DNA from 2 places in the Kitasatospora sp. NPDC057692 genome. Region 1 is predicted to be linked to the other one. Evidence: predicted binding sites of a transcription regulator. Region 1 holds the regulator's gene; the other holds the start of a gene.
The links. Region 1 encodes HspR, which represses chaperone genes until heat shock. Its sites were predicted from a motif close to TTGAGNNNNNNNNNCTCAA; they were not measured.
Positions count from the first base shown of each region.

Region 2: the regulator HspR is predicted to act here: its motif matches at 1,487-1,505, upstream of lon (endopeptidase La).

Region 1 covers NZ_JBHVIV010000034.1:56,728-70,029, reverse strand. Annotated here, with positions in the region: partial or broken gene ACFVFS_RS20600 (sugar phosphate nucleotidyltransferase) at 1-170, opposite strand, end outside; gene ACFVFS_RS20595 ((Fe-S)-binding protein) at 458-2,680, opposite strand; gene dnaK (molecular chaperone DnaK) at 2,981-4,831, shown strand; gene grpE (nucleotide exchange factor GrpE) at 4,828-5,460, shown strand; gene dnaJ (molecular chaperone DnaJ) at 5,619-6,770, shown strand; gene ACFVFS_RS20575 (heat shock protein transcriptional repressor HspR) at 6,760-7,293, shown strand; gene ACFVFS_RS20570 (LuxR family transcriptional regulator) at 7,489-8,499, shown strand; gene ACFVFS_RS20565 (hypothetical protein) at 9,044-9,670, shown strand; gene ACFVFS_RS20560 (hypothetical protein) at 9,678-9,899, opposite strand; gene ACFVFS_RS20555 (LuxR C-terminal-related transcriptional regulator) at 10,375-11,406, opposite strand; gene ACFVFS_RS20550 (TDT family transporter) at 12,023-13,159, opposite strand; gene ACFVFS_RS20545 (LysR family transcriptional regulator) at 13,231-13,302, shown strand, end outside.
Region 2 covers NZ_JBHVIV010000037.1:3,309-9,213, reverse strand. Annotated here, with positions in the region: gene ACFVFS_RS21430 (response regulator transcription factor) at 1-52, opposite strand, end outside; gene ACFVFS_RS21425 (rhomboid-like protein) at 602-1,390, shown strand; gene lon (endopeptidase La) at 1,528-3,942, shown strand; gene ACFVFS_RS21415 (GtrA family protein) at 4,021-4,599, shown strand; gene ACFVFS_RS21410 (ROK family protein) at 4,592-5,812, shown strand; gene ACFVFS_RS21405 (DUF3533 domain-containing protein) at 5,823-5,905, opposite strand, start outside.

The DNA.
Region 1 (13,302 bases):
AGGTAGGAGGTGGCGAGCACCACGCGGGTGACCCCGGCCGCGGCCGCGCGGGCCAGCTGGTGCGCGATGAACGGAACGCCTGCCACCGGCAGCATGGGCTTGGGGGTGTGAGTGGTCAGCGGACGCAGTCGCGTGCCCTTACCACCGACCAGCATGATCGCCTCGGTCATGGTCTGCGCTGTTCCCCTTGTGGTCTCTGCGGCCCGGCCCGGCGGGCCGATACCTCCGTCGGTCTGCTGTACGCCGTTCCGGGGGCCGGAACGGATCGACCGGCTCGCGGCCGGTCCGGCGCCTACTGTATTTCCTCCCGAACGCCGGGCCGCCGGGCGGCCCGGCGTTCGGCGCCGGGGGCGGTGTCCGCGCGGCGGCCGCGGGAGCCGGAAAAGCCCGGCCCGAACGGGTGCCGGTGGCACCCGCCGGACCGGGCGGTTGTTGCAGAACTGTCGAACAACTCGGCTCAGGCGTCCACGGTCTGCGGCTCCTCGGTCCCGGCCGGCGGGACCGCCTTGACCGAGTCGAGCAGCAGCTGGGCGACGTCGACGACCTTCAGGTGCTCCTTGGCCGCGCCCTCGTTCTTCTTGCCGTTGACCGAGTCGGAGAGCATGACCAGGCAGAACGGGCAGGCGGTGGAGACGATGTCCGGGTCGAGGGACAGCGCCTCGTCGACGCGCTCGGTGTTGATCCGCTTGCCGATGCGCTCCTCCATCCACATCCGCGCGCCGCCGGCGCCGCAGCAGAAGCCGCGCTCCTTGTGGCGGTGCATCTCCTGCTGGCGCAGACCGGGGACCTTGTCCATGATCTCGCGCGGCGGGCTGTAGACCTTGTTGTGGCGGCCCAGGTAGCAGGGGTCGTGGTAGGTGATGAGGCCCTCGACCGGGTTGACCGGCACCAGCCTGCCCTCGTCGATGAGGTGCTGCAGCAGCTGGGTGTGGTGGATGACCTCGAAGTGGCCGCCCAGCTGCGGGTACTCGTTGGCGATGGTGTTGAAGCAGTGCGGGCAGGTCGCCACGATCCGCTTGACCGGGGCGTCCTCCAGCGCGGCGTTCAGGGTCTCGACGTTCTGCGCGCCGAGCATCTGGAAGAGGAACTCGTTGCCCAGGCGGCGGGCGGAGTCACCGGTGCAGGACTCCTCCTTGCCGAGGATCGCGAACTGCACGCCGGCCGTGTGCAGCAGCTCGGCGAAGGCCTTGGTGGTCTTCTTCGCGCGGTCCTCCAGGGCTCCGGCGCAGCCCACCCAGTACAGGTACTCGACCTCGGCCGGGTCGATGTCCTCGCCGATCACCGGCACCTCGATGCCGGTCTCCTTCTTGAGCTCCTTGACCCAGTCGAGCCTGGCCTTGGTGGCCATGCCCCAGGGGTTGCCCTTGTTCTCCAGGTTCTTGAGCATGGTGCCGGCCTCGGTGGGGAACGAGGACTCGATCATGACCTGGTAGCGGCGCATGTCGACGATGTGGTCGATGTGCTCGATGTCGACCGGGCACTGCTCGACGCAGGCGCCGCAGGTGGTGCAGGACCACAGCACGTCCGGGTCGATGACGCCGTTCTCCTCGGCGGTGCCGATCAGCGGGCGCTCGGCCTCGGCCAGGGCGGCCGCGGGGACGTCCGCGAGCTGCTCGGCGGTGGCCCGCTCGGTGCCCTCCATGTCCTTGCCGCCGCCGGCGAGCAGGTAGGGGGCCTTGCCGAAGGCGTGCTCGCGCAGGCTCATGATCAGCAGCTTCGGGGAGAGCGGCTTGCCGGTGTTCCAGGCCGGGCACTGCGACTGGCAGCGGCCGCACTCGGTGCAGGTGGAGAAGTCGAGGATGCCCTTCCAGGAGAAGTGCTCGACCTGGGAGACGCCGAAGACGGCGTCGTCGGCCGGGTCCTCGAAGTCGATCGGCTCACCGCCGCTGGTCATCGGGCGCAGTTCGCCGAGCGCGGTGGAGCCGTCCTCCTCGCGCTTGAAGTAGATGTTGAAGAAGCCCAGGAAGCGGTGCCAGGCGACACCCATCGAGGGGTTGACGCCGATGGTGATCGCCCAGGCGAAGGAGATGCAGATCTTCAGCATCGCGAAGACGTAGACCAGGTTCTCCAGCGTGCCGTGGGACAGGCCGCGGAAGGCCGCCACCAGCGGGTAGGAGATGAGGTACTTGGCCTCGTAGGAGCCGACGTTCTCCAGCGCGCCCTCCAGGCCGCGCAGGATCATGATGCACAGGCCGATGCCGAGGATCGTGTACTCGACGTAGAAGGCCTGCCAGGCGATCGAGCCGGCGAAGCGGGACTTGCGGCCCGCACGGCCGGGCAGGCTCAGCAGGCGGATCACGATCAGCGTCGCGATGCCCAGCGTGGTGAGGGTGCCGACCAGTTCGGTGAACAGCTCGTACGGCAGCCAGCCGCCGAGCACCGGCAGCACGAACTCGGCGTCGAACAGCTGGAAGAACGCCGTCAGCAGGGTCAGGCCCAGGGTGAAGAAGCCGACCGCGACGAACCAGTGGGCGATGCCGACGATCCCCCAGCGGTTCATCCGGGTGTGGCCGACGAACTCCACGGCCACGGTCTTCACCCGCTGCGCGGGCTGCCCGAAGCGGGTGGGGTCCGGCTGGCCGGTCCGCACCACCCGGTAGATGTACAGCGCCGCACGAGCGGCGAGCGCGGTGCCGACCACGAATGTGACCAGCGAGATGACGATCGCTGCTAGCTGCATCGGCTCTCCGTCTCCTGCGGCTTGCGTGTAACTGGTGTGCAGTGTCCCCGAGGGGATTGTACTCATCGGTAACTTCCAGGGCCGACGGGCCGGACATTACCGTTCGCCGACACTTCTCCTGAAGATGCTCAAGGTATGGCGGCAGTCACGCGCGTGCACCTCCGGCACGGCCCACCCGCCGCGCTCCGGACGAACCGCTCAGCAAAGTTGAGCGCCCAGGGCTCAGTCCTGTTGACGGCGCCCACTCCGTCATGCATCCTTGAGCCCGTAAAGCTCAACTCTTCCGTGGAGGTATCTACGATGGCACGCGCGGTCGGCATCGACCTCGGCACGACGAACTCGGTCGTCAGCGTTCTGGAGGGTGGCGAGCCCACCGTCATCACGAACGCCGAGGGCGCGCGGACCACGCCGTCCGTCGTCGCCTTCGCGAAGAACGGCGAGGTGCTCGTCGGCGAGGTGGCCAAGCGCCAGGCGGTCACCAACGTCGACCGCACCATCCGCTCGGTCAAGCGCCACATGGGCACCAGCTGGAAGATCGGGCTGGACGGCAAGGACTTCAACCCGCAGCAGATCAGCGCCTTCATCCTGCAGAAGCTGAAGCGGGACGCCGAGGCCTACCTGGGCGAGACCGTCACCGACGCCGTCATCACCGTCCCGGCGTACTTCTCCGACTCGGAGCGCCAGGCCACCAAGGAGGCCGGTGAGATCGCGGGCCTCAACGTCCTGCGCATCGTCAACGAGCCCACCGCGGCCGCCCTGGCCTACGGCCTGGACAAGGACGACCAGACCATCCTGGTCTTCGACCTCGGCGGCGGCACCTTCGACGTCTCCCTGCTGGAGATCGGCGACGGGGTCGTCGAGGTGAAGGCCACCAACGGTGACAACCACCTCGGCGGCGACGACTGGGACCAGAAGATCGTCGACCACCTGGTCAAGGTCTTCCAGGCGGGCCACGGCGTGGACCTGTCCAAGGACAAGATGGCCCTGCAGCGTCTGCGCGAGGCCGCCGAGAAGGCCAAGATCGAGCTGTCCTCGTCCTCCGAGACCTCGATCAACCTGCCCTACATCACGGCCTCCGCCGAGGGCCCGCTGCACCTGGACGAGAAGCTCACCCGGGCCCAGTTCCAGCAGCTGAGCTCCGACCTGCTGGAGCGCTGCAAGATCCCGTTCAACAACGTGATCAAGGACGCCGGCATCTCGCTCTCCGAGATCGACCACGTCGTCCTCGTCGGCGGCTCCACCCGCATGCCGGCCGTCGCCGACCTGGTCCGCGAGCTGACCGGCGGCAAGGAGGCCAACAAGGGCGTCAACCCGGACGAGGTCGTCGCCATCGGCGCCTCGCTCCAGGCCGGTGTCCTCAAGGGCGAGGTCAAGGACGTCCTGCTGCTCGACGTCACCCCGCTGTCCCTCGGCATCGAGACCAAGGGCGGCATCATGACCAAGCTGATCGAGCGCAACACCACGATCCCGACCAAGCGCTCGGAGATCTTCACCACGGCCGAGGACAACCAGCCGTCCGTGCAGATCCAGGTCTACCAGGGCGAGCGCGAGATCGCCGCGTACAACAAGAAGCTCGGCATGTTCGAGCTGACCGGCCTGCCGCCGGCCCCGCGCGGCCTGCCCCAGATCGAGGTCACCTTCGACATCGACGCCAACGGCATCATGCACGTCGGCGCCAAGGACCTCGGCACCGGCAAGGAGCAGAAGATGACCGTCACCGGCGGCTCCGCGCTGCCGAAGGACGACATCGAGCGCATGATGCGCGAGGCCGAGCAGTACGCGGAGGAGGACCACAAGCGCCGCGAGGCCGTGGAGACCCGCAACCAGGCCGAGCAGCTCGTCTACTCCACCGAGAAGTTCATCGCCGACAACGCCGACAAGCTGCCGGCCGACGTCAAGACCGAGGTCGAGACCGCGATCGGCGAGCTCAAGGAAGCCCTGAAGGGCGAGGACATCGCGAAGATCCGCGAGGCCTCGGAGAAGGTCTCCACCACCGCCCAGAAGCTCGGCCAGGCGCTGTACGCCAACGCCGACGCCGCCGGTGCGGCCGGTGCGGGCGCGGGTGCGGCCGGTGAGGCCGGTGCCAAGGACGACGACGTCGTCGACGCCGAGATCGTGGACGACGAGAAGCCCAAGGGCGGTGCGGCATGACGGAGAAGCCGCAGGGTGCCGAGCCCGGCGACGACTCCGCCGCCGAGGAGGCCGTGATCAAGGCGGCCGAGGAGGCCGCCGCGGCCGGGGCCGAGGGCTCCTCCGGTACGGACGAGGTCGCCGCGGCCAAGCGCGAGGCGAGCGAGCGCACCGCCGACCTCCAGCGCCTCCAGGCCGAGTACCAGAACTACCGCAAGCGCGTCGAGCGCGACCGGCTGACGGTCCGCGAGATCGCCGTCTCCAACATCCTGGAGTCGCTGATCCCGGTGCTGGACGACATCGGCCGAGCCCGCGACCACGGCGAGGTGACGGGCGGCTTCAAGTCCGTCGCGGAATCGCTGGAGACGGTCGTCGCCAAGCTGGGCCTGCAGCAGTTCGGCAAGGAGGGCGAGCCCTTCGACCCGACCATGCACGAGGCGCTGATGCACAGCTACTCCTCGGACGTCACCGAGGACACCTGCGTCCAGATCCTCCAGCCCGGCTACCGGATCGGCGAGCGGATCATCCGCCCGGCGATGGTCGCGGTCGCGGAGCCCCAGCCGGGCACCCAGACCGCGTCCGGCCCGGACGCCGACACCGCCAAGGGCGGGGAGAAGAAGGACCAGGCCGACGGTGGCTCGGACAGCTGACCACCGGTGACAGCCGACAACCCTTGCGCTGCGGAGTCGTACGCCGGCCAGTACGGCGGCCGGCTCCGCAGCGCATTGTCGACGTGTCCGGGCACGGACGGCCGTGCCCGGACCGTTGACAGCACTGTGACGATGGACCTCGGGAGGTGGCGCCGGCCATGAGCGGCAAGGACTACGTGGAGAAGGACTACTACAAGGTCCTCGGCGTGCCCAAGGACGCCAGCGCCACGGAGATCAAGAAGACCTACCGCAAGCTGGCGCGCGAGTTCCACCCCGACGCCAACAAGGGCGACACCAAGGCCGAGGAGCGGTTCAAGGACATCTCCGAGGCGTACGACGTCCTCTCCGACGAGAAGCGGCGCAAGGAGTACGACGAGGCCCGCAGCCTGTTCGCCAACGGCGGTTTCCGCCCCGGCGGCCCCGGTGGCACCGGCAGCTACAGCTTCGACTTCGGCGACCTCTTCAGCGGCAGCCAGGGCGGCGGCCAGGGCGGGCTCGGCGACGTCTTCGGCGGCCTGTTCAACCGCGGCGGCCGGCAGGCCCAGCCGCGGCGCGGCGCCGACGTCGAGACCGAGGTGACGCTCTCCTTCGAGGAGGCCGTCGACGGCGCCACCGTCCCGCTGCGGATGACCAGCCAGGCCCCCTGCCGGCTCTGCAACGGGACCGGTGCCAAGGCCGGCACCACGCCGCGGGTCTGTCCGACCTGTGTCGGCTCCGGCACGGTCAGCCGCGGCCAGGGCGCCTTCGCGCTCTCCGAGCCCTGCCGGGACTGCCGCGGCCGCGGCATGATCGTCGACGACCCGTGCCCCGACTGCCACGGCAGCGGCCGGGCCAGCTCCGCCCGCACCATGCAGGTCCGGATCCCGGCCGGCGTCCAGGACGCCCAGCGGATCCGGCTCAAGGGCAAGGGCGCCCAGGGCGAGCGCGGCGGCCAGCCCGGCGACCTGTACGTGACCGTCCACGTCGACGCCCACCCGGTCTTCGGGCGCAAGGGCGACAACCTGACGGTGAGCGTCCCGGTCACCTTCCCCGAGGCCGCGCTCGGCGGCACCATCGAGGTGCCGACCCTGAACGGCCCGTCGGTGAAGCTGAAGCTGCCGCCGGGCAGCGCCAACGGCCTCACCCTGCGGGCCCGCGGCAAGGGCGCCACCCGCAAGGACGGCACCCGCGGCGACCTCCTGGTCACCGTGGAGGTCGTGGTACCCCAGCACGTCACCGGCGACGCGCTGGCCGCTCTGGAGCAGTACCGCGAGGCGACCGCCTCCGACGACCCGCGAGCCGCCCTCTTCCGAGCGGCGAATGGAGCGTGACGACCAGATGACCCCCGACGACCCCATCGGCCCCGGCCTCGGCGAGGGCCTGCCCGGTGGCGGCGGCGCCCGCCGCACCACCCGCAGGAGCGCCCCGCAGCCCCAGTACGTGCTCACCGAGGAGACCCCGGTCTACGTGATCTCGGTGGCGGCCGAGCTCTCCGGGCTGCACCCGCAGACCCTCCGTCAGTACGACCGGCTCGGCCTGGTCTGCCCCGACCGCACCGCCGGGCGCGGCCGCCGCTACTCCGCGCGCGACATCCAGCAGCTGCGCGAGGTCCAGCGGCTCTCCCAGGACGAGGGCATCAACCTGGCCGGCATCAAGCGGATCATCGAGCTGGAGAACCAGGTCACCGCCCTCCAGTCGCGGATCGCCGAGCTGGCCGACTCCCTGGAGGGCGCCGCCACCGCGCTCCAGCAGCGCGAGGCCACCATCCACGCCTCGTACCGCCGCGACCTCGTCCCCTACCAGCCCCCCACCCCCCACTCCAGCGCCCTCGTGGTCTGGCGCCCCAAGCGCTGACGGCCGTCGCGCCGCCGCACCGCCGCCGGTTTCCCCCTGGCCGGGGGGTGCCGGCGGCGCGGCGTTGGTGAGAGGGTGCTGAGGAGCGGGTCGGGCTTCCCCCCGCCGGCGAGGCCCGATCCGGCATGCTGCACGGCGTTTCCTGCTTGGATACCTGGCAGACCCGGTAAGCACGGCCACGGCAAGGAGCCTCAGATGAGTGGACGAGAGCAGCTCGGTGCCACCACGGGTGGGACGGGCGTCCTCTCCCGAGGGGCGCGTGCGCTGTACCTGGCCATCATCGGGGAGAACGGGCGGCTCCCCAAGGACTCGGAACTCCTGTGCGACGACGCGGCCCGGGCCGAGCTGGTGGGCCTCGGCCTGCTCGTCCCCGACACCGACGAGCCCGACGTCCTGGTCGCGGTCGACCCCCGGCAGCTCTCCGAGAGCCTCAGCGCGAGCTGGCAGCGCCAGGCCCTGGACCTGCTCACCCGCGCGTCCGCGCTCAGCAACGAGCTGCACGACCTCACGGCCGCGTACCACTCGCCGGAACAGGCCGGCGGCACCATCGAGTACGTCCGCGGCAAGGTCCTGATCAACCAGCGGGTCCAGCAGATCGTCGCGGGGGCCGCCGAGGAGATACTCGCCGCCCAGCCCGGCGGGCCCCGGCCGTCCGACGCCCTGGCGGGCATCCTGGAACGGGACCTGGAGGCCCTGCGGCTGGGCATCACGCTCAGAACGATCTACCACCCGAGCACCCGCTACCACGCGCCCACCCGGGAGTACGTCGCGGCCATCACGCAGGCGGGCGGCCGGGTCCGGACGCTCGACGAGCCGTACACCCGCCTGATCGTGATCGACCGCCGCATCGCGGTGATCCCCATCGCCGAGGACCTCAACCTCGCCGCGTTCATCCACGACCAGGCCGTCATCAGCTATCTGATCAGCGAGGTCTTCGAGCGGAACTGGAGCCACGCGCTGGACTTCGACGGCGCGCGCGGCGTCCCGCAGCAGGTCGTCTCCGGGATGCGGCAGACGATCATCGACCTGATGCTGGAAGGCGTGAACCACCGGGTGATCGCCCGCCGACTGGGCATCAGCGAACGGACCCTCGCCCGCCACCTCGCCGAGATGCGGGACGAGCACAACGTGGAGTCACTGTTCCAGCTCGGCTACGCCCTGGCTCGCAACACCAGCATGGGCGAGCACCCCGAACTGTACGGGTGACCGGTCCCCCGGCTCCGGGTTCAGTTCCAGATGGTGTCCGTCGCGAGGGCGACGGTCTTCTCCGCCGACGCGTCGTGACCCACCCGGATGTTCCAGATCGTGTCGTCCGCCGAGCCGGCGCCGCCAATGAGAATCGCCGCCCCAACGGCGAGTGGAACCAGGACAAACCGAACCACTCGACGTATACGAGACATGATGTCCTCTCTCCAATTCAGGGCTTTTCGCGGGTATCCAGCCCATTGTTTCGAACAACCTGCCACATAATGCCGCACCGCCGCACCGCGGGGCCAGAGGGCCGGAGCACCCAGTGCGTCATCTCTCTGCCAGTCATCGAGATGACACCGCAGGTCTGTGGACGGTGGTCGCGGTCGACAGAGACGATCAGTGCACTCCCCGGAGAGTCGGCCGAGAAGAACACGGGGGCAACAAAGTCAAACATGAGCACGACAACTTAGTTTTGACGGCAACGAATGCGCAGCAGCATTCCGATGGTCACCACCCAACGGGGCGCACCGCCTAGTTGGCACCTATCCCCGGAGTCGACATGACCGAGCCCTACCTGCGTCACCACGACAGCCAGGCCCATGAGGGCCGGCGTGCACGCGTGTTCCTGGCCGCGCCGCTGATGCGGTTGACCGGGCCGGCGGACAGCGTGGTGACGCTCGCCAGCCGGACGCGGCTGACGACCCTTCGCACCACCCTCCTGCGCAGCGGCGCCGCGGTGTACAGCGCCCACCACAGCGACGCCTGGACCGTCGCCGGCCGCGCCCCCGAGCCGCGCGTGCCGTCGGACTTCCGCGCCCTGCAGTCGGCGGACCTGGTCTTCGCCTACGTCGGCGCGCCGCTCTCGGCCGGCGTCAGCCTGGAGCTGGGCTGGGCGTCGGCGCTGCGCAAGCCGATCGTCCTGCTCGTCGACGAGGCGATCACCCACAACCCGCTGATCGCCACCATCGAGCAGGTCGCCCCCGTGCTGCCGCTGGTCTTCGACGACACCTGGTCCCAGGAGGCCCTCCACCACACCGTGGAGACCGCCCTCGACTGGGCCGGCATGGCGCTCTCGCTGCGCGAGGGCTTCTGGACCGCCCCCGGCGAGCAGTTCACCGTCCCCCGGCAGCAGCCCCCCGCCGTCGGCCCGTCCGGCTACTGGCCCACCGGCGCGGCCACCGGCTGACCGCGGCTCAGCCCTCGCGGGGCACCATTCCCCGACGACCGGTCAGGTGCGGCCGCGGCCCGTCGTGACGGCCCCGCATCAGCCGGCCGAGCCGGAACAGCGTCCGGGCGCCCTGGCGTTCGCGCAGCCCGGCGACGCGGCCGGCCACCGGATGCGGACCGCCGGCCGACCGGTCGACGACGGCGGCGCGGCACCGGTCGCGCTCGAAGGCGGCGACCGGCGCGTCCACCGCGGCCCGGTCGGTGATGAACGCGGCGGCGGCCGTGGTCGGCCCGTGCGGAGACGACCGCGGCGGACCGGTCGACGGTGATCATCCGGTCGAACTCCTCGTCCAGGACGCGGATCCGCGAACCGTGCGGGACCACCGCGCGCGTGTACTCGGCCACCTCGGGCTGACGGTGCGCCACGGGCTGGTAGAGGGTCCGGATCCGCCGCCCGGTCGTCGGCAGCGGCAGGTCCCGGGTGAGGGACGGATCGAGGGTGGCCCGCCGGCGGGTCCCCGGCTGGGCCGTCAGCGGTTCCTCGCTCGCGGCACTCGGCGACCAGCGGGGAGAGCCGGTGCCGGATGGCCTCCGGGCCCTCCACGTGGGACGGCTCCGGGGCCGGGCGCCGGGTGGCGTCGAAGGCGGCGCTCAGCGGGCGGGACGAGCCGGCCGCCGTTGGCGAGGGCGGTCAGGTAGAGGCCGTGTTCGTCGGACGCGCGCTCATCCGTCGTCACGACCGCCCCGCATCAGCCAGCCCAGCTGGAAGAGGGTCTGGGCCCCGTAGCGGTCGCGCAGGCGGGAGATGTGGGCGGCGACGGTGCGCTCGCTCAGGCCGAGGCGGGTGGCGACGGCGCGCTGGGTGAGGCCCCGGGCGAGCAGCCGGCCGACGCGCTCGGGAGCGCTGTGGGCCGGGCCCTGGCTGAGGACCACCGACCAGTCGGTGGCGTCGGCGCGGGACCAGTCGCGTTCGAAGGCGTTGACGATGAAGGCGATCGCGGCCGGGTCGGTGATGAACGCGGCGGTGCTGTGGTCGTCGGTGGCGGAGATGACCGCGACCGAGCGGTCGAAGACCATCAGCCGCTCGAAGGGCTCGTCCAGGACCCGGATCAGCGAGCCGCGCCGGGTGACCTCCTCGGCGTAGGCGAGCGCGGGGGGCTCGGAGAACGCGACGGGCTGGTAGATGGTGCGCAGCGAGCAGCCGCGCTGGAGGAGTTGGACGTCCTGCTGGATGGCGATCTTGAGCGCGTCCGCCGGGCGGGCGCCGGGCTGGGCGGTGAGGACCTCGGTGCGGCAGTCGGCGACCAGCTGGGAGATCCGGTGCCGGATGTGGATGTGGCCCTCGATGTAGACGGCGCCGCCGGAGCGCCCCGGCGGGCGGGGCATCGCGTCGTAGGCGCGGGTGAGGGCGTCCAGGGTGCCGGGGAGGTTCTCGGCGCGGACCAGCAGCCGGGTGGCCTCGCTGCGCAGTTCCGCGCCGAGCCGGTCGCTGACCGAGCGGGGGCTGACGGCGGTGTAGCAGGCGTCCATGGGGTTGGTCATCAGCAGGCCGATGGAGACGAGCCGGCGCACGGTCGCCTGCTCGGCCTCGGGGACGTCGGCGAGCCGCATCCGGCCGCCGTCGGCGAGGATCGCGAGGTAGAGCCGGCGCGCCGCCTCGTCGGGTTCGCCGCCGGCCGCGGCACCGACCGTGCCGTCGGCCCCGACCGGGCCGCCCGGGCCGGCCGTCGGGTCCGCCGTCGCCTCGAACGTCACGTCGACCGCTCCCTGCCGGATGCTCTCGGGTCTCTGGTGCACCGCGCGCCGCGCGCGGTGGCCGGCGGTGATCACGGTACTGGGAACCGGCGGTCCCCCGGACTCCGGGTGCCGTCGCACGCGGGTCCGGGGGCCGCCGGTGTACGCCGCGGTCCCAGCGCTTCCGGCGAGGCGGAGCAGCAACGCCTCGCCGGCTCCGGTCCCGGGGGCCATCACCACACATGGCGTCCCGGCCGGCGCTCTTCCCCCCGATATGCAGGCACGTGCGGACGTGCCGGACGCATCCAGCAATGAAGAGCAAGTCGCCGTCATCGGGCTGCGGTGGCCCGGACGACCTGGCGTGACTCCACCCTCACAGCGTGACGGCCGGTGAACAAGTGCCGCCCTGCTGCATGTTCCCGCAATTGCAGGAACCTGCACCGACGGTCCGGCCCGCGCCGTTGCGGCCCGCCTACGCTTCCTGCGAAAGTGCAGGTCAGCGAGGTGCGGCGAGGATTTTCCGACCGTCCGGCCGGTCGGTCGCGGAGTCGCGTGTTCCGGAACCCCGGCCGGTTCCCGGGGCCGGTTCGCCCCGGGGCACGCCCGGCCGTTCGCACCGCCCGCCCGGCGGGAGCGGTCAGACCCGCCCCCGGCGGGCCAGCAGCCGCCCGCCGGCCAGCGCGGCCGCCGTGCCGCCCGCCGCGAGCGCCCAGCCGGCCAGCAGCAGGACGAACAGGCCGGCGGCGAGCACGGTGAAGCCGGCGAACCCGGTGTGCCGGGCGAGCGCGGCCGCGCCGGTGACGCAGGTGCCGACCGGGAAGGTGAACGCCCACCAGGTCATCGCGAACCCCATCCCGGCCCGCCGGGCGCGCAGGTTGGCGGCCAGGGCGAGCGGCAGCCAGAGCATCGCCGCGCCGAGCACCGCCACCCCGAACAGCTCGGCGAGGGCGCGCGCCGCGGGCGCCAGCTCGGGCAGGACCGGGCCTGCGGCGTCGGCGAGCTGGTGGACGGCGGTGGTGGACTGGCCCAGCGGGCCGAGCACCAGGAACAGCGTCGGGGTGAGCGCCAGGGCGGGCAGCTTGCTGTGCACCAGACCGGTGAGCACCACCGGCAGCAGCGCCAGGGTGGCGAGCAGCCCGATCCCGAACAGCGCCGCGCAGCCGTACAGCAGGGCCTCCCGGGCGGTTCCGGCCGGCAGGTGCGGGACCAGCGCCGGACCGGTGGCGGCGGCGACCAGCGGGGCGACCACCGGCAGCAGCCAGGTCGGGTTGGCGGCGAGCGGGGAGACGCCGTGCCGGGTGATCATCAGGTACGGGATCCCGGCCGCGACGGCGAGCGCGTAGAGCGTGCCGGCCGTCCAGAGCGCGAGGTCGAGCGCGACGGCCGGGCCGGTGCCGACGACCCGGGAGCCGACGGTCAGGGTGCCGAGGCCGACCGAGAGCAGCGCCATCGGCGGACAGCCGTAGAAGACCGCGGTGGCCGGGTTGTCCAGCAGCTGCTCGCGGGCCGCCGCCCGGTGCCGGACGAGGTGGACGGCCCGGCCGGTGCCGAGCACCAGCAGGGCGGCCAGGGCGAGCGCCCACATCAGCTCGGCGAAGCCGGTCAGACCGGGCCACCGGACCGGCAGGGCGGCCGCCCCGTTGGCGATGATCGCGGTGCCCATGACCGCCGCGTACCAGTTCGGGCCGAGCTGGGCGAGGTCGGGACGGCGGATCCGGGCGGTGGGCCGGGGACGCGGTCCGGCGGCGGGGGCGGTGCTGATCAGGGTGGCCATGGCACCCACCGTCGCCCGGGGCGGTCGGCGCCGGTAGCGCCGCCCGCTCTATGAGGGCATAGCCTGAATCTATGGCCCTCTCCCCGCGCGTCCCCGAACTCGGTGCGCTGGAGCTGCTGCTCGCGGTGGCCCGGCTCGGCAGC
Region 2 (5,905 bases), on a different contig from region 1:
GACTGCTCACCGTGCCGCCGGCGTTCTGGTTGTCCTGCTGAATTTCTGTCACGGTCACGCCACCGCCCCCAGGGCTGCGGGCCGGCCATCTGTGGGGATGGCGAAGGCTCCGCTCGTAGTCTTGTTCCGTCGTGGACTGTGCCGGGTCCGCCGTCCCGTCGCGTGCGCGGTGTCGGGCGAGCGGGTGTGCGCCGCTCACCTCTCCCGCACACCTCGCAGCGTACGGACAGCGGGTGATTCCCGGCAGGTGGACCGGGCATTTCCGGCCCGCGGACCGGCTTGCCGGGCCGACTGTCGGGCCCACTCGGAAGTGGGCACGGGCCGATACCTTACCCGGCGTTTTTTCACTCCGTAACGGTACGTATGCACATCGGTTCGCGCCAAGCCGCCGGTCAGCAGGGATGGGCGCACATATAGGCGGAGAAGGTCTGGACCAATTCGGCCACCCTCCGATCCCCCCGCGCCCAGCGTTCTCCCAGCCGGCTCCCAGGAGCCGGCCGTACCGTGGCCACGACAAATCACGGGGGGTGGGATTTCCGGTACGCACCGGTACGTTGGACACGCCGGAGGCGACGGCCGCGGGCGTTGGAGCGGAGGCGGCATGACGGAGCGACAGGCGCGCGCCGGGCGCGGCGGGCCGCCGTACGGGCTGCTCCGGCACGGTCTGCGCGCCGGGGCGGTCGACTGGCTGCTCGCCCGGGTGCCGACCCCGCGGCGCAACCCCTTCGCGCTCGGCTACCTCGCCGTGGTCGGCGCCACCACCACCTTCGCCGGGCTGGCCGACCCGGACCTCGTGCTCCGGCTCCAGGAGGCCTCCAGCTCGGACGGGCGCAACCTGCTGCAGCACCCGCTGCGCGCCCTGCTGCTCAGCGGCTTCTGGGTGGCCGGCCCGGACTGGGTGCCCTACCTGTGGGCCTTCGCCCTCACCGTCGCCCCGCTGGAGCGCCGGGTCGGCCCCGCCCGGGCGGCGGCCGTCTTCGCCGCCGGGCACATCGGCGCCACCCTGCTGTCCCAGGGCGTGGTGATCGCCGGGGTGGAGAGCGGGCGGCTGGAGCCGGCCGCGATGGACTACCTGGACATCGGCGTCAGCTACGGCGTGCTGGCCAGCCTCGGCGCGCTGGCCGGGCTGCTGCGGCCGGCCGGGCGGGTGGTCGCGCTCGGGCTGGCCGCGGCGCTGATCGCCGGGCAGATCGCCGAGGACCGGGACCTCGTCACCGGGGTCGGCCATCCGGCGGCGCTGCTCGCCGGGGTGGCGCTGTGGCGGTGGCTGCGCCGCCGGGACGGGCGCGGGTCGTGCCGCACCCGGCTCGGGGTATCCGTCGCGCGCCCCCGGTCCGCGTCCGCGCGGGCGTCCGCGCCGCGCCGGGCCGCGGTGCTGGACCGGCTCTGAGCCCGGTTCGGCCCCGGTTTTGACAGGCTCCCCAGGACTTCTTCACCGTTCGCTCACGGCGAACGGAAGCCCGGGAACATCCGGCGCCCGCAAATCCTTAGTCAGGTCGACTCAAGTTCGCTGACCGGGGAGAGATCATGGCATCGACGTCCACTCCGCTCACCCTGCCCGTGCTGCCGCTCGACGACGAGGTCGTCCTGCCGGGCATGGTCGTTCCGCTGGACCTGAAGGACACCGAGGTCCGCGCCGCCGTCGAGGCCGCGCGCGCCGCCGCCACTGGCAGCACCGGGAAGCCCCAGGTCCTGCTGGTCCCGCGGGTGGACGGCTCGTACGCGGCGGTCGGCACCCTCGCCACCGTCGAGCAGGTCGGCCGGCTGGCCGACGGCCCCAACGCGATCGGGCAGCCGGCCGCGCTGGTCCGCGCGGTGCGCAGGGTGCGCATCGGCGTCGGCACCACCGGCCCCGGTGCCGCGCTCTGGGTGGAGACCACGCCGTTCCGGGAGTCCTCGGTCGGCACCCCGGTGGCGGGCCGCGCCGCCGAGCTGGTCCGGGAGTACAAGAGCCTGTCCACCCAGTGGCTGCGCAAGCGCGGGGCCTGGCAGATCGTCGACCGGGTGGCCGCCATCGAGGGCGTCGGCGAGCTCGCCGACAACATCGGCTACGCCTCCTTCGTCACCGCCGAGCAGAAGCTCAAGGTGCTGCTGGAGGCCGACCAGGTCGCGCGACTGGAGTACGCGTTCGGCCTGCTCCGCGACCACCTCGCCGAGGAGGAGGTCAACGACACCATCCGCAAGGACGTCGAGGAGGGCGTGGCCAAGCAGCAGAAGGAGTTCCTGCTCCGCCGCCAGCTGGAGGCCGTCCGCAAGGAGCTCGCCGAGCTGAACGGCGACCCGGCCGACGAGGAGGGCGACTACCGAGCCCGGGTCGAGGCCGCCGACCTGCCCGAGAAGGTCCGCGAGGCCGCGCTCAAGGAGGTCGACAAGCTGGAGCGCTCCAGCGACCAGTCGCCCGAGGGCTCGTGGATCCGCACCTGGCTGGACACCGTCCTGGAGCTGCCCTGGAACGAGCGCACCGAGGACTCCTACGACATCGCGGGCGCCCGCGCGGTGCTGGACGCCGACCACGCCGGCCTGGCCGACGTGAAGGAGCGCATCGTCGAGTACCTGGCGGTCCGCAAGCGCCGGGCCGACCAGGGGCTCGGGCTGGTGGGCGGCCGCCGCGGCGGCGCGGTGCTGGCCCTGGTCGGCCCGCCCGGCGTCGGCAAGACCTCGCTCGGCGAGTCGGTGGCCCGCGCCATGGGCCGCTCCTTCGTCCGGGTCGCGCTCGGCGGCGTCCGGGACGAGGCGGAGATCCGCGGCCACCGGCGCACCTACGTCGGCGCGCTGCCCGGCCGGCTGGTCCGCGCCCTCAAGGAGGCCGGCTCGATGAACCCGGTCGTCCTGCTGGACGAGATCGACAAGGTCGGCTCCGACTACCGGGGCGACCCGGCCGCCGCCCTGCTGGAGGTGCTCGACCCGGCGCAGAACCACACCTTCCGCGACCACTACCTGGAGGTCGAGCTGGACCTCTCCGACGTGGTCTTCCTCGCCACCGCCAATGTGCTGGAGGCCATCCCCGAGCCGCTGCTCGACCGGATGGAGCTGGTGCGCCTGGACGGCTACACCGAGGACGAGAAGGTCGTCATCGCCCGCGACCACCTGCTCCCGCGCCAGCTGGAGAAGGCCGGGCTCAAGGACGAGGAGGTCGCGGTCGACGAGCCGGCGCTGCGCAGGCTGGCCGGCGAGTACACCCGCGAGGCCGGCGTCCGGAACCTCGAACGGGCGATCGCCCGGGTGCTGCGCAAGGTCGCCGCGCAGAACGAGCTGGGCGAGCGCGAGCTGCCCGCCGCGATCGGCGCCGAGGACCTGCGCGCCCTGATCGGCCGGCCGCACCACGTCCCGGAGGCGGCCCAGGAACCCGCCGAGCGGCGCACCGCGGTGCCCGGCGTGGCCACCGGCCTGGCGGTCACCGGGGCCGGCGGCGACGTCCTCTACATCGAGGCCTCGCTCGCCGACGCCGAGACCGGGGGCACCGGGCTGACCCTGACCGGCCAGCTGGGCGACGTCATGAAGGAGTCCGCACACATCGCGCTCTCCTACCTGCGCTCGCGCGGCGCCGAGCTGGAGCTGCCGGTCACCTCGCTGCGCGACCGCGGCGTGCACCTGCACGTCCCGGCCGGGGCCGTCCCCAAGGACGGGCCGAGCGCCGGCGTCACCATGACCACGGCGCTGGCCTCGCTGCTCTCCGGGCGCAAGGTGCGCACCGACGTGGCGATGACCGGGGAGGTGTCGCTGACCGGGCGGGTGCTGCCGATCGGCGGGGTGAAGCAGAAGCTGCTCGCCGCCGACCGGGCCGGGATCACCACGGTGATCATCCCCAAGCGGAACGAGGCCGACCTGGACGACGTCCCCGCCGAGGTGCTGGAGCGGCTGGCCGTCCACCCGGTCGCGGACGTCCGGGAGGTGCTGGAGCTGGCCCTGGAGCCGGCCGGCGTGCTGGTGGCGGCGGCCTGACGGCGGCGGCCCGCGGCCCGTCCCGTCCGGTGGACCGCCGGACGGGACGGGCCGCGGGGTGCGTGCCAGACTGCGAAGGTGCCGTCCTTGACCCAGCGCGTCCTGGCCCGGGTGCCGCAGGGGGTGCGCCCCCTCCTGGTCCGGCACCGGCGGCTGGTGAAGTTCCTGCTGGTCGGCAGCGGCTGCTTCGCCCTGACGCTGGTGATCAACTACGCGCTGCGGCTCACCGTGCTGGAGCGCAAGCCGGTGGTGGCGCTCACCGCGGCGACGGTGGTCGGCACCGCCGTCTCCTACCTGCTCAACCGGCGGTGGAGCTTCCGCTCCTCCTGGCGGCGGCGCGAGCCGCTGCTGTTCCTGCTGGTGAGCGCCGCCGCCATCGCCGTCAACGTGCTGCCGCTGATCGCCTCGCGCTACCTGCTCGACCTGCGCGAGCCGTGGGTCAGCCCGGTCACCCAGGAACTCGCCGACTTCCTGAGCGGGATGGTGCTGGGCACCTTCGTGGCGATGCTGTTCCGCTTCTGGGCCATGCAGCGCTGGGTCTTCACCCGGACGGAGCAGCCCGGCGCGAGGGGCGCCGCCGCCGGCCCGCAGCCGGGTCCGTCGCTGGGCGCGCGGGTGCGGTCGGCGGAGGCCGGGGCGGGGGAGCGCGATGCGTGAGCCCCGGGGTCCGGGGGCGGGCGGGCCGGCGAGCCAGCAGGGGATGCGCCGGAGCAATCTGGCCCTGGTGCTCCGGGCCATCTCCCGCACCCCGCGCTCGCGCGCCGAGGTGGCCGCCGGGACCGGGCTGACCAGGGCCGCCGTCTCCTCGCTCGCCGAGGAGCTGATCGCGGCCGGACTGGTGGTCGAGGAGGGCCCGGCCGCCCCCAGCGGCAAGGTCGGCCGGCCCGGCACCGCGCTCGGGCTCAACCGGGACGGTCCGGCCGGCCTCGGCGCCGAGATCGGGGTCGAGCACCTCGGCGCCTGCGTGGTCGACCTGCGCGGCGAGGTCCGCGCCTGGCGCCGCCAGGAGATCCGCAACCGGGGCCGACTGCCCGCCGCCGTGATGGCCGACCTCGCCGAACTGCTGCGCCGGGCCGCCGCCGACGCCGGACTGCGCCCGGCCGGACTGGCGCTGGCCGTGCCCGGACTGGTCGGCGCCGACGGCGCGCTGCTCCAGCGGGCCGCCAACCTGGGCTGGCGGGACGTCGGGGTCGCCGCCGAGCTGCGGCTCGCGCTGCGCGCCGCCAGTGCGGGCGACCTGGCCGAGCTCCCGGTGCGGGCCGACAACGAGGCCAATCTCGGCGGGCTCGCCGAGCTCTGGCTGGGCGGCGGGGCGGAGCACTTCCTGCACGTCTCCGCCGAGGCCGGGATCGGCTCGGCGATCGTCGTCGACGGTCGGCTGCTGCGCGGGGCGAGCGGCTACGCGGGCGAACTGGGCCACGTCCCGGTGCATCCGGAGGGGCCGCGCTGCGCGTGCGGGGCGCACGGCTGCCTGGAGCAGTACGCGGGGGAGTCGGCGGTGCTGCGCGCGGCCGGGCTGGAGGGCGTCCGGGGCGACTGGGTGGCGCTGCTCGCCGAGCGGGCCGGGGCCGGGGACGAGGAGGTGCGGGCGGCGCTCGCGGGCGCCGGGGCCGCGCTGGGCATCGCGGCGGCCGGGGCGGTCAACCTGCTGGACCCGGCCGAGGTGGTGCTGGGCGGCGGCTACGCCGGGCTGGCGCCCTGGCTGCTGCCCGCGATGCGGGCCGAGCTGGCCGCCCGGGTGACCGTCCGGCCCTGGTCGGACGAGCGGCTGACGGTCTCCCGGCTGGGCCGCCGCGGCCCCCTGCTGGGGGCCGCGGTCGGCGTGGTCCGGTCGCTGCTCGCCGACCCGGGCCGGCTGGAGGAGCCGTGACCGCCTCCGGTCAGTCCTTGACCAGCTCGCGGCTCAGGTGCGAGGGCCGGCCGAGGACGGCGGCGAAGGTGATGCCGACGCCGACCAGCGCCC